4 regions of the Cupriavidus sp. DL-D2 genome follow, and region 4 is predicted to be linked to each of the others. Evidence: predicted binding sites of a transcription regulator. Region 4 holds the regulator's gene; each other region holds the start of a gene.
The links. Region 4 encodes FNR, which switches genes on or off when oxygen is low (the NO sensors DNR and NnrR bind a similar motif). Its sites were predicted from a motif close to TTGATNNNNATCAA; they were not measured.
Positions count from the first base shown of each region.

Region 1: the regulator FNR is predicted to act here: its motif matches at 1,286-1,299, upstream of hemN (oxygen-independent coproporphyrinogen III oxidase).
Region 2: the regulator FNR is predicted to act here: its motif matches at 1,504-1,517, upstream of ABDB81_RS14800 (nitrite reductase).
Region 3: the regulator FNR is predicted to act here: its motif matches at 1,958-1,971, upstream of ABDB81_RS14230 (OmpW family outer membrane protein).

Region 1 is NZ_JBDKXK010000036.1:54,551-57,932, reverse strand. It holds gene hemN (oxygen-independent coproporphyrinogen III oxidase) at 1-1,221, opposite strand, end outside; gene ABDB81_RS19225 (ABC transporter substrate-binding protein) at 1,472-2,629, shown strand; gene ABDB81_RS19220 (ATP-binding protein) at 2,648-3,382, opposite strand, start outside.
Region 2 is NZ_JBDKXK010000023.1:15,836-19,217, forward strand. It holds gene ABDB81_RS14800 (nitrite reductase) at 1-1,416, opposite strand, end outside; gene ABDB81_RS14805 (MltA domain-containing protein) at 1,859-2,986, opposite strand; gene ABDB81_RS14810 (hypothetical protein) at 3,146-3,355, shown strand.
Region 3 is NZ_JBDKXK010000021.1:59,556-62,937, reverse strand. It holds gene ABDB81_RS14235 (AMP nucleosidase) at 1-1,101, shown strand, start outside; gene ABDB81_RS14230 (OmpW family outer membrane protein) at 1,238-1,843, opposite strand; gene leuA (2-isopropylmalate synthase) at 2,278-3,382, opposite strand, start outside.
Region 4 is NZ_JBDKXK010000069.1:37,481-40,862, forward strand. It holds gene ABDB81_RS26110 (sulfite exporter TauE/SafE family protein) at 233-1,003, opposite strand; gene fnr (fumarate/nitrate reduction transcriptional regulator Fnr) at 1,088-1,813, shown strand; gene ABDB81_RS26120 (hypothetical protein) at 1,880-2,125, opposite strand; gene ABDB81_RS26125 (FixH family protein) at 2,122-2,349, opposite strand; gene ccoG (cytochrome c oxidase accessory protein CcoG) at 2,361-3,382, opposite strand, start outside.

The DNA of each region.
Region 1 (3,382 bases), on a different contig from region 4:
AATGTCGAGCGTGCCGTTGCACATCAGCGCGCCGATGATCTTGCGGCGCAGATGGTCCTCGGCCGACGTCTCGAAGCCGCGCACGATCGGCAGGCGGCCCGCGTCCAGCGCGGCGTAGTAGTCGTCGGTGGTCCGGGCATTCTGCACGTAGTGCCCCGCCACCGCACCGATGGCCGACACACCGAGCCCAAGCTGGTCATAGCCCGCGTGCGTGGCGTAGCCCTGGAAATTGCGCTGCAGCCGCCCTTCCCGCTGCGCGACGGCGAGGTCATCTCCGGGCAACGCGAAATGGTCCATGCCGATATAGACGTAGCCGGCTGCGGTCAGGAGTTCGATGGTCGAGACGAGGATATCGAGCTTTTCGCCGGCTGGCGGCAGTGCATTTTGGTCAATACGGCGTTGCGGTTTGAATACATGTGGCAGATGCGCGTAGCTGTAAACGGACAGCCGGTCGGGGCGCAGCTCGAGGGTGCGATCCACCGTGGCGTTGAAGCGCGCGGTGGTCTGGTGTGGCAGCCCATAGATCAGGTCCATGCTGACAGACTGGAATCCCAACCGCCGCGCCGCCAGCACCACATCGCGCGTTTCCTCGAAAGACTGCACCCGATGGATGGCCTGCTGCACTTCGGGATCGAAATCCTGCACCCCAAGACTGATGCGGTTGAACCCCAGTTCCGCGAGCAGCGCCATGCGGTCGTCTGTCACACGGCGCGGATCGATTTCGATCGAGTGCTCGCCTTCGGGCAGCAGTTCGAAGTGTCGATGCAAGGCAGCCATCACGGCGCGCATTTCGGCAGGATCGAGGAAGGTCGGCGTGCCGCCGCCCCAGTGCGACTGCATCACCCCGCGTCGTTCGCCGAGATGTGCCGCCACCATCGCCATCTCGCGCGCCAGGTAGTCCACGTAGCGTGCGCTGCGGCTGTGATCCTTCGTGATGATCTTGTTGCAGCCGCAGTAGTAGCAGATGTTCTCGCAGAACGGGATGTGCAGATATAGCGACAACGGCGCGGGAGCATCGGCGCGGCAGGCGTCGAGCGCGCGCAGATAGCCAGCGTCACCCACTTCAGCATGGAAGCGGTCAGCGGTGGGATACGAGGTATAGCGGGGACCGTTGCCGTCGATGCGCCCGGCCAGGCTGCGGAAGTCGGCAAGCGCGCGACGATCGAAGGCCGTGCTGTTGGAATGACTGGTGGAGTTTGAGGCAGAGGTGGGGGCGGACATTTTCGAGTTCTCGGTAAAGGCACGGCTAACCGACCGATGCTATGCCCGCCAATCCCTATCAACTTTGACGCCAATCAAGACAACGGACCTGCTGCGCCGGCCACCCCCGAATAGGTGGGGGCTTCTGTCGGGAAAAAGTCACGCAAGCGTCATCAACGGCCGATAGTCTCGGCCCCGGCCTCGATGTCTCGTAGCCCATCCCCCACTCTCCTTTGCTCCCGCTGCCATGCGCCCAGCCTTGCCGCAGTCGATGTCGTCGCGCCCGCCCGAACCCGAACCAGCGATCACGGGCCGGCGTCGCACCTTACTCGCACTTGGCGCGTTGTCCACCGCAGCCCTGCTGCCCAATGCAATGGCGCAACCCGCCACACCCGTGGCAAGGCGCCAACTGGTGGTCGGGCATCTGGTCGATCGTATCGGACCGCAGGCCGATCTCGCGCGTGACTACCTGGCCGGGGCCAAGGTCCTGTTCGATGCGTTCAATGCCGCGGCGACACCGGGCGCGCCACGCATCGTGCATGTCATCCGGGATGCCGATCCGAATCCGCGCCATGCCATCGCGCAAGCCGTGGCATTGGCCGATAACGAACGTGCGGACGTGCTGTTCGGCACAGGAGACGCCCTGTTGCCATCGCTGGCGAATGCCTCGGAACTGACGCGGCGCGGCGTGCAACTCGTTGCGCCGTTGTCCGGACTGGCCATGACCGCCGAGAACATCTGGTTCACACGCGCCGACTATCAGGCCGAGGTCGATGCCGCCGTGCGCCAGTTGCACAGTTACGGATTGCGCAACATCGCACTGGCCGTGTCGCCGGACTTCGCGGCCGGTGCCTTGGGCACCGGTACGCCGTGGCTGGCACGCCTGGAGAAAGACATCGCCACGCGCGCGGTGCCGCTGGGTAGCAACATCGAGGACAGCGCGCGCCGCATCGCCGCCGCACGTCCCGGCGCGGTGATCGTGGCGGGCGATACCCTCGCGTACGGCAGCCTTGGCCGCGCGCTCGCCGCGCAGAACTGGTTTGGCTTTCTGGTGGGATTGTCTGCGGTCAGCCCGTCATCCGCGCGCGAGATTCTGGGCGCTAGCTACGCCGGCGGCATGGTGGTAACGCAGATCGCGCCGGGGCCGCAGGAATCCACGCTGCGTGTGGTCAAGGAGCACGTCGCGCGCATGAAGCAGTATCTCGACGAGCCGCCCTCGCCTGCCACGCTCGCGGGATACATCGGCGCCGCGTGGCTGACGCGCGCCGCCACGGGTATGAAAGCACCGGGCCCGGCCGAGTTGCGACGCGCCTTGCAGGCACGTATCGACGTGGGCGACTTCACGCTCGATTTCACGCGCGGGCTGCGTGGCTCGCAATACGTGCAACTCGCGGCCATCGGCAAGAGCGGCCTGCCGCAGCGGGCCTGATGATTTCCCGCTGCTGCGTTATACGCGCGGCAGCGTGATGCTGACACGCAGGCCGCCTTCGGTCCGGTTCGACAACTTCAACTCGCCGCCGTGGCGGGTCACGATGTCGTGCGCGATCGACAGCCCCATGCCCACGCCGCCCGTGGCGCGGCTGCGTGACGATTCCACGCGATAGAACGGTTCGAGCACGCGCGACAACTCGGCGGGTGGAATGCCGGGACCGTTATCGCACACGTCGATCGTGACCCGTTCCGGACTATCGGCCAGCACGATATGCGCGGCGCCGCCATAGCGATGCGCATTCTCCACGAGGTTCACCACCGCGCGGCGCAGTTCTGCGGGATAGGCGAGCATCGGCGCGGCCTCGCCCGAGAGTCGCACGTCCTGCCCGATCTCCTGCGCATCGTCGACCACTGCCTGCACCAGCGCCTGCACATCCACGCGCTGACGCGGACCCGTCGCACCATCGCGCTCGCGCAAGTAGTACAACGTGGCATCGATCAGCCCGTTCATCTCGGTCAGATCCTGACGCAAGCGATATCGCACGTCATTGCTTTCGATGCGTTCGATGCGCAGGCTCATGCGCGTCAGCGGCGTGCGCAAATCGTGCGATACCGCAGCGAGGAAGCGCGATTGCTGGGCCAGTTGCGTGCGGATGCGTTGCTGCATCAGGTTCAGCGCGCGCGTGGCATCGCGTGCTTCGGCGGGTCCGCGTTCTTCATCGAGCGGTGGCGCGTGGACATCCTGCGCCAG
Region 2 (3,382 bases), on a different contig from region 4:
GTTGGCCCACTGCGCGATCGGCAGCACTTCGAATCCGCCATCGAGCCGCTTCGTGTCGAACACGGCCACCGACTGGTTGAGCTTGTTGTCGGGGTGGAACGGTGTATCGACCCAGAGGTTGCGAGACTTGGGATGCGTCTTGATGAAGAGCGAGCCACCGCCCTGCCCCTTGAGCGTCTGCACCACCTTCCACGCCTGCGCCTTGTGGCCCTCCGGATCGGTGCCGATCAGGCTGATCGTCTCGTCGCCAAGATGGCTCGTGGCCCAGACCGGCCCAAAGGTCGGATGGATGAAGTTGGCGCCCCGTCCGGGGTGTGGCGTCTTGCCCACGTCGACCAGCGCGGCCAGGCGATCCTCCTTGGTATCGACCACGGCGATCTTGTCCGAGGCGTTGGCGGCCACCAGGAAGTACCGCCCCGTGGAATCGAAGCCGCCGTCGTGGAGGAACTTCGCCGCGTCGATGGTCGTGGTCTTGAGGTTCTCCAGGTCCGCGTAGTTCACCATCAGGATCTTGCCGGTCTCCTTGGCATTGATGACGAACTCCGGATGGAAGTGGCTGGCAACGATGGACGCCACGCGCGGCTCGGGGTGATATTCGTTGTCCACGGTCATGCCGCGTGTGGACACCACCTTGAGCGGCTTGAGCGTCTCGCCTTCCATGATCACGTACTGCGGCGGCCAGTAGGCGCCCGCCACGGCGTACTTGTCTTCGTAACCCTTGTACTTGGAAGTCTCGACGGAACGCGCCTCCATCCCGATCTTCACCTCGGCCACGTTGTCGGGCCTGGGCAACCAGAGATCGATCAGGTTCAGGCGCGCATCGCGTCCGATCACGTACAGGTAGCGCCCTGACGCCGACATCCGCGAGATATGCACCGCGTAGCCGGTCTTGATGATGTTGATGATCTGCTTGCTGTCGCCGTCGATCAGGGCCACTTCCCCGGCATCGCGCAGCGTGACCGAGAACAGATTCTCCAGGTTGTAGCTGTTCATCTTGCGCGTGGGCCGCTTGCCCACCGGCATGATGTCCTTGCGCGATTTCTCGATATCCGCGAGGGAAAATTCCGGCGGGGTCGGTGGCTCCAACTGGACGTAGCGTGCCATCAGGTCCACGTCGGCATCGGACAGGTCACCCGAGGTGCCCCAGTTCGGCATGCCGGCCGGACTGCCGTACTTGATAAACGTCTTCAGGTATTCCGTGCCGCGCGCCACCGTGATGTCCGGCGTCAGCGCCTTGCCCGTGGCGCCGCGGCGCAGCACACCGTGGCAACCAGCACATCGCTCGAAGTAAATCTGTCGGGCCGTGTCGAACTCGCCGGCCGTCAACGTCGGCGGGGATGCCGCATGACCCTGGCCGATCCATAGGGCCAGCGGCAACGCCGCCAGCGCGGGGAACCTCCATCTCTTCGCCTTCATGATTCTTCTCTTGCGAGGGTGGGAAAAGCATTGGCGTGGTCAACACGTCCGATGCGCCCATCATCGGGATAAAGCGAGAAAGCGGGATTGATGGCAATCAACTGCCCGATAGGTCGGGTGGGAGTTCAGCGGAGAACGTTAGCGGCGGGGGTTTTTGGTCCGAAAGAGCTTCGGATACCGAGGGGTTTTTGGCTCCCCTCTCCTGCGGAGTGGGAGAGGGGTTGGGGGAGAGGGTCGGAGGGTCTGCTTGCTGACTTGTCGCAAATTGCACCGCGTTGGCACTCCCCCCCCCCCCGGCCCCCCCGGGGGGGGGGGGTGTGGGGGCCGTGGGTCGGAGGGTCTGCTTGCTGACTTGTCGCAAATTGCACCGCTTGCCCTCTCCCCCGCCCCTCTCCCGCAAGCGGGAGAGGGGAGAAAACAAAGGGTCCGCGAGAGAGCGACGTCAGCCCCGCGGCATCAGCACCCACATCTTGCCGCCCTGCTTCATGCGGCCGGCGGTTTCGCCGGCGGCGTCGCCGGCGCCCCAGAAGAAGTCGGCGCGGACGCCGCCCTTGATCGCGGAGCCGGTGTCCTGGGCGAACATCAGGCGCTGGATCGGCTCGGTGGAGAGCGGGCGCGTGGTGGACAGGAACACCGGCACGCCTAGCGGAATCGTGGCCGGGTCCACGGCGATCGAGCGTTCGGCGGTCAGCGGCACGCCTAGCGCGCCCACCGGGCCGTCGTTGTTGGGCGGCAGTTCGCGGAAGAACACGAAACGCGGGTTCACGTTCAGCATTTCCTCGACACGCGCCGGGTTGGCTTTCGCCCAAGCCTTGATGCCCTGCATCGTTGCCTGCGAAGGTGTGATCTCGCCCCGGTCGAGCAACCACTTGCCGAACGAGCGGAACGGCTGGTCGTTGGTGCCGCCGTACCCGACACGCATGATCTTGCCGTCGGCCAGCCGGATGCGGCCCGAGCCCTGAATCTGCAGGAAAGCGGCTTCCACCGCATCGTCCACGTAGACCAGTTCGCTGCCGCGCATCGCCGGGTTCTGCAGCAGTTCGCCGCGTGCGGGCAGCGTGCCCTTGCCGAGTTGGACCGGGCGCCGGTACAGCGGCACCTGGTAGGCGCCCTGGCGCGTGCGCGATCCGTGCAGGATGGGTTCGTAGTAGCCGGTAATCAGGCCGCTATCGGTGCCATCGACATTGATCACGCGATAGGGCTGGAAATGGTTCTCGAAGTAGCTGCGCATGGCCGGCAGGTCTCCGGCATCGACCATCATGCCCACCGCGCAGACGCGGGTCCATTCCGGCTTCTTCTTCAGCACCTGGCAACTGGCCTGCAGCGCCGGCCACGCGGCGCGCACATCGTCCTGGCTCCAGCCGCCGATCTCGGCCCAGCTTGCCGGTTGCAAACGTCCGGCCGTCGGTGACGTGGGAGGCGGCGTGGTCGTGCCGCCCGGCGGCAGGATGCGCGGCGGCGGACCACTCATGCAGCCAGCCAGCAGCGCGGCGCCGAGTACCGAGGCCAGCAGCGCCAGCCGGTCGTTTGCAGTCGCGCGGATGCCGCGCAGGGAAAGCTGATATGCCATCGTGTTTGTTTGTTCCGCGTGGCGGGCAATGGGCTGCGGCGCGCCTTCGTTCTCACGCTCGCGCCAGCCTTTCACCCCGCATGTCCTACAATCTCAAGCCGATCCGTCGACTGTCCCCGAGTACCTTCCGAAGCGCCCCCCGGAGTCTCCAACCAAGCGATGAGCCAGTTCTTCGAAAACCACCCCACCCTGCTGCTGGCCGCCGAGGCCGGCGTGGCGCTGTTCCTGCTGATCTTCATCGTGGTCTGGACGATGGGCACGGCGAAGAAGAATCCCCGCCCCACGCGCGCACCGGATGACCACCCTTCGCGTGCCAGCCAGACAGGACAGCCGGCACCGAAGGAAGCAGACCGCACACCGGACGCTTAGGTTCCGGCGCGTTTTCGTGTCAGGCCA
Region 3 (3,382 bases), on a different contig from region 4:
ATCCCGCTGCCGTTCGTGATCGAGGCCTCGACCACGGACATCAGCTACACCCAGGCGCGCGAGCTGGAGGCATCCTTCGTGCTGCCCGAGCTGAGCCGCATCGACGATTCGATTGCCAACGGCACGTACGAGCCTACGCCGGGCGAGGCCTGGCCGCTGTCACTGTTCTCCGCCGAGCGCGTGGATCTGGCGCTGCAGCGGCTGTACCACTACACGGGTACGGCGCCGCAACACTTCCAGCGTTTCGTGCTGTTCACGAACTACCAGCGCTACGTCGACGAGTTCGTCGCACTGGGCCGGGGCCTGATGGCCGACGGCGGTGGCGATGGCTACGTGCGGTTCGTCGAGCCCGGCGATATCGTGCAGGAACTGGGTGCCGCGGAGCCCGAGGAAGCCACGCGCCCACGTGCCCTGCCGCAGATGCCCGCTTACCATCTGGTGCGCGAAGATGGGCTGGGCGTGACGCTCGTGAATATCGGAGTGGGTCCGTCTAACGCCAAGACCATGACGGATCATCTCGCGGTCCTGCGTCCCCACTGCTGGTTGATGGTGGGCCACTGCGGCGGGTTGCGACGCTCGCAGCAGCTTGGCGACTACGTGCTGGCCCACGCCTACGTGCGCGACGATCATGTGCTCGACCACGACCTGCCGCCATGGGTCCCAGTGCCGCCGATTGCCGAAATCCAGGTAGCGCTACAGGAAGCGGTGGCACGCGTGACGGGTTTGTCGGGCACGGAAATGAAGACGCGTATGCGGACCGGCACCGTGGTATCGACCGACGACCGCAACTGGGAACTGAAATCGAAGGCGCTCTATGCCCGGTTCAACCAGTCACGGGCCATCGCCATCGATATGGAAAGCGCGGCGGTGGCGGCCAATGGCTTCCGCCTGCGGGTGCCGTACGGCACGTTGCTGTGTGTTTCGGACAAGCCGCTGCACGGCGAGCTGAAACTGCGCGGCATGGCCAACGCCTTCTATCGGCAGCGGGTCAGTCAGCATATGACCATCGGCCTGGAAGCGATCCGCATCCTGCGCGAGAACGGCGTGGAGCAACTCCATTCGCGCAAACTGCGCAGCTTCGACGAACCGGCGTTCCGCTAAAGGATCGCGCAACTCCGCCTTTCTTTACCGCCTCCCCAGAAATAAAAAAGCGCGCGGGATTGCCGCGCGCAGGGAGGCGGAGAGGGCGCCGGATAGACAACCCTTCCAGGTGCTGCAAAGGTACAAGCGAGGAGAATCAGAAGCGGTAGCCGACGCCCGCGCTGAACAGCCACGGATCGAGGTTGACGGTCGAGACCTTGGTCGAGCCAGAGTAGACGTTGCTGGAGATCCAGACCTTCTTGGCGTCCACGTTCAGGAACCAGTTCTTGTTGATCTTGTAGTCCATGCCGATCTGCAGCGCAGGACCCACGCTCCAGCGGTCGAGGCCCAGCGTGCCACCTGCCAGGTCCGCACCGTAGATGCGGGTCACGTTGACGCCGGCACCGACGTACGGACGGAACGTGCCGTTCGGCAGGAAGTGATATTGCAGCAGCAGGCTCGGCGGCAGATGCTTGAACGTGCCGATCTTCGCGCCATCGAGGCTCACGTTCTGCTTCTGCGGGTACGTCAGCACAAGTTCGGCGGCGATGTGCGGCACGATGAAGTACGTGATGTCGACTTCCGGAATCCACTTGTTGTTGACGTGGATGCGGTCCGAGGCGCCCACGCCGCCGACCGGGTCCGACTTGTTCGACATGTCCAGGTAGGTGCCGCGCAGGCGGACCATCCAGTTGCTCTGGCCTTCATCGGCGGCAAAGGCGGGTGCGGACAGCGTGCCGATGGTGGCGGCAGCGAGCGCCATGCAGATCGAGGAAGCGACAGTCTTGCGGCGGGGAGTGGTGATAGTAGTCATGGGGTCTGGGCACTTAACATCGAAAAAGTGCGACCAGTGTGTCCGCTGCCAATCCGTCGGACTTTGACCCAAAACAATTGGTGTGCAGCCGATAGGTCCGGGGCGCGTATGCGTCGCCAACACGCGACACCGCCCGCTCATTCAATCGTCAGGGGCTTGCGCTTGTGCCCCGATGCTTCTATTTACATGCGGTTTTATTCGTGGCGTCCGCCGACGCCCACCCGTACGCTGTGCGCACGTGGTTTGTGCACCGCGCATGTCGTGGGCGTCCGCAAGGACGTCTTTGCTGGTGTGCCCTGTGGGGGCAGGGCACACCGTTTTTCTCATGACGTTATCGGATTCTTCCGAGTCCGATTCCTGGTCTGCAGAGAGACTGCGCCCCGTCAGGCGGCCTTCGCCTGCCCGCCGTCACGCGCAGCGAGGTGTCGGTTGACGCCGGAGATCACCGCCTTCAGCGATGCCGTGACGATGCTGGTATCCACGCCTGCGCCGAACCCCGTCGGCGAATCGCCCACGCGTACTTCCACATAGCAGGCCGCATTGGCGTTGGCGCCGGTGGTCATGGCGTGCTCGTGATAGTCCATCACGCGCACCGCGATGCCCAGGCCGCGCGAGAAGGCATCCACGGCCGCATCGATCGGGCCGTTGCCCGCGCCGCGCACGCGTACGGGCTGGCCGTCGCGTACCAGCTCCATCTCGATCTCCACGCTGTCGCCGTTCGATACCATGCGATGCGAGACGTGGCGAATCGGCGCATCCACATCGAGGTATTCGCGGCGGAACAGCGCGTAGAGATCCTCGGCGCTGGCCTCCAGGCCCGTCTCGTCGGTCATGACCTGCACCGCGCGGCTGAACTCGATCTGCAGCCGGCGCGGCATGAAGATGCCATGCACCTGTTCCAGCAGATACGCCATGCCGCCCTTGCCCGACTGGCTGTTCACGCGGATCACCGCGTCGTAGCTGCGGCCCAGATCGGCCGGGTCGATAGGGAGGTAGGGCACTTCCCAGATCGCGTCGGGCTTCTGCTGCGCAAAGCCCTTGCGGATGGCGTCCTGGTGCGAGCCGGAGAATGCCGTAAAGACGAGGTCGCCAACATACGGATGACGCGGATGCACGGGCAGCTGGTTGCAATGCTCCACGCACTGCCTGACTTCGTCGATATCGGAAAAATCCAGTTCGGGATCCACGCCCTGCGTGTAGAGGTTCAGCCCCAGCGTGACGAGATCCACGTTGCCGGTGCGCTCGCCGTTGCCGAAGAGGCAGCCTTCCACGCGGTCCGCGCCAGCCATCACGGCCAGTTCTGCCGCAGCGACGGCGGTGCCACGGTCATTGTGTGGATGAACCGACAGCACGATGTGTTCGCGGCGCGCAAGCTTGCGGTGCATCCATTCGATCTGGTCCGCAAAGATATTGGGCGTGCTGCATTCCACCGTGGTCGGCAGGTTCAGGATCATCGGACGCGTGGCGTCGGGTTGCCACACTGCCGAG
Region 4 (3,382 bases):
TGACCCGGCGTCACCTTCCACACCGCCGTCGGCCTTTTAACCAGATCTTTTGAACCGGATGGACTGTGGGGATGGTTCCGGCATGCAACAGCATGGCCAGAAACCCTGGGCGGGCATCCCTGATGAGAGAAACCGCCCCGGCGACGCCTCGTGCATGACGCGGCGCGATACCGTGGTTCTCGCGATTGTATGGCATTACCGCCGGATACCGCAACCCGGGGCTGTGGCCGATTCAGAACACCACGCAGAATCCGGCGTGCGCAAGGGTCTCCGGAAGCCATACGGCGCGGGCCACCCCCAGCAACCCGAAACCCGCCACGAGCAAAGCTGAAACGGTGCGAACCCACCGCTTGCGCGACCACTGCCGCAGGTAACCGGATAACCCCGAGATCACCAGCAGATTCGGCAAAGTACCTAGTCCGAAGGCTCCCATGACGAGTGCGCCCGACGAAGCATTGCCCGCCAGCAGCGCCAAGCCGAGCGCACTATAGATCATTCCGCAGGGCACCATACCCCATACAAGACCCATGCCGAATCGGTGCATCGCTGACGGCACTGCGGCAGGACCGCCATGCAACCCCTGAGTCGATCGAACGTGCCGCAAGAGCTTGGCGACGTGCGAAGCGATCCGCGCGACAAAACGTTCCACGGCACCCATGCGCATCTGCCAGCCGAAAAGCAACCACAATCCGGCCATGATCAGCAACAGGCTCCCCACGCCGAACAGCCATCGCTGCAATGGCAGATAGTCGTGCGCCCACGCCGCCGCACCCACTGCACCGGCCAATGCGCCGAGCAACATGTACGTCGTCACCCGGCCCGCATGCATGACGCAAATCGACATCCACCAGTGCCGTCTAGAACGGTGCAAGAACGAGACCGTCTGTTGCACTTGCTGCGGATTTTGTTCGACTGCAATAGCAATTCCTCCACACATCGCCGCGCAATGCACACCGCCAAACAGGGCAATCAGAAAAACGCTTAAAAGCACGCCAAATGGCAACTGTTCCTCGCTTCCGCGTCACTCCACGCTGTAAAATGCATGCATCGCGCCCTCGCTGCAAGCGCATTCAAACGAGCACTTCAATTGCTGACTTCCATCCCCGTTACCGAGATGTCGCCACGCTGCTCCACGTGTGCCATGGGCCAACTCTGCCTGCCCGTGGGCATGTCGCAGCAGGACCTCGTAAAAATGGACACTCTCGTGCAGGAGCGCGTGCGTGTCCACAAGGGCGAAACGCTGTATCGAATGGGTGAACCGCTCTCCGCGGTCTACGCCATTCGTTTCGGCACGCTGAAAACCCACGTCACCATGGAGGATGGGCGTACTCAAATTACCGGCTTCCATCTTCCGGGAGAAGTCATCGGCCTCGATGGACTCGGCGAGATGCAACATGCATCGGATGCGACCGCCCTCGAGGACGCTGAAGTCTGCGTCGTGCGGTTCGACGATCTGCAATCGCTGTCGAATCATCTGCCTTCGCTGCAAGGTCAGTTCCTGCGACTTATGAGCAAGGAGATCTCGCAGGACCAGGTCATGCTGATCACGCTTGGCTCGATGCGTGCCGAAGAGAGACTCGCCGCCTTCCTCGTCAATATGTCCGAGCGCCTCTCCGCACGCGGTTATTCCTCCACGGAGTTCGTGCTGCGCATGAGCCGCGAGGAAATCGGCAGCTATCTCGGCCTCAAGCTCGAAACCGTCAGCCGCCTGTTCTCCCGGTTCGCGGAAGCTGGCCTGATCCAAATTCGTCAACGGCATGTGAAGATCATCGACATGGCTGGCATCAAGCAGGTCTATAGTCGCTCCTGCTAGGCGCCATCCTGCTGCAAGACCAGAGCCGCACAGCATCACGCTGTTGCGGCTTTTTTTGCGAAATTGCTATTCGAGTTCATCGGTATCGCTGAGCCTGCCCGGCATCGTGTAAAGCGTGAGACCGCTGGACAGTGCGCAGAACAGCCACGCCAGCAGAAAGCCCACGGTGTAGATCGCCTGCCTCGAAGCCTCCACCGGTTGGCCGAAGAAACTGATGTCTCCCGGGTCGACAACGGAAAACACTACCGCCGTAGCCGCGCCACCCATCAGAAACGCTGGCCACAGTACCCACATCAGCCAGCGCAACCTCATGGATGACTCCCTTGTTCCGTGGCGCTTCCGACATCGGCTTTCTCGACGACCAGTCCATGGCGGGTGGCATCGCGCACAGGGACGTCCGCATGTGTGCTGGCCAGCCAGATCGTGATACCACAACCCACCATCGCCAGCATCGGGCCGGCCATCAAGATCCACGGCCACGGCTCCTTGTACCAGGGTCGAACGGCATGGGGAGGCTGTTGGGGGCGCTGAGCCATTGCATCTCCTCTTACAAGTTGCGGGGAACGATAAAGCTTGTGCTCTGACGGATCTGCGACCGGCGTTGCGACTCGGTTTCCGCCGTGACCGTCACGTCGATCTTGTGGGTACCTTGCCTGGCGTCTTCGATCGGCACACGGATGCGAATTGGCAACAGCCGGTTCGACGTGGGATCTAGAGTGCTGGCCGTCTGGTCATACTCGACGGTGAGCCCTTTCATATCGTAGCCATCTACCTTCACATCGATTGTCACTGGTGACTCGGTGGCATTGATCAACTGCAACCGGTACACGTTCTCGACCCAGCGTCCATCCACCTCGCGACCAAGCGCTCCACGGTCTCGAATGATGTCGACCTTCAGCGGCGTGCGCATCGCCAGCGACGCGGCAAAGCCACCCATCAGTGCCAGCCAGATCACCATGTAGATCATGGTGCGAGGCCGCACCAGCCGCTTGCGGGCCTCGGCAATGGACAACGCCGATCGCATGGCATTCTCGGAGGTGTACCGGATCAGCCCGCGCGGGTACTCCAGCTTGTCCATGACCTGATTGCAGGCGTCGATACAAGCTCCGCATCCAATGCATTCGTACTGGAGGCCGTCCCGGATATCGATCCCCGTCGGGCACACCTGCACGCAGATGCTGCAGTCCACGCAGTCGCCCAGGCCGGCGGCACGGTGATCCAGCTTCCGCGAGCGGCCGCCGCGCGGCTCACCACGCCCCACGTCATAGGTCACCACAAAGGTGTCGCGGTCCACCATCACGCTCTGGAAACGCGCATACGGACACATGTACTTGCAGACCTGCTCACGCATGAAGCCGGCGGCGCCCCAGGTAGCGAACGCATAGAAAAGCATCCAGAATGCCTGCCACGGCCCCAGTGACCACTGCAGTATCTCGCTGCCAAGCTCCCGGATCGGCGCGAAATAGCCGATGAATGTGAAGCCGGTCCAGAGGGCGATCAGGATCCAGAGCGTATGCTTCGTCGTCTTGATCCTGAACTTGCGCAAACTCCATGGATCGCCATCGAGCC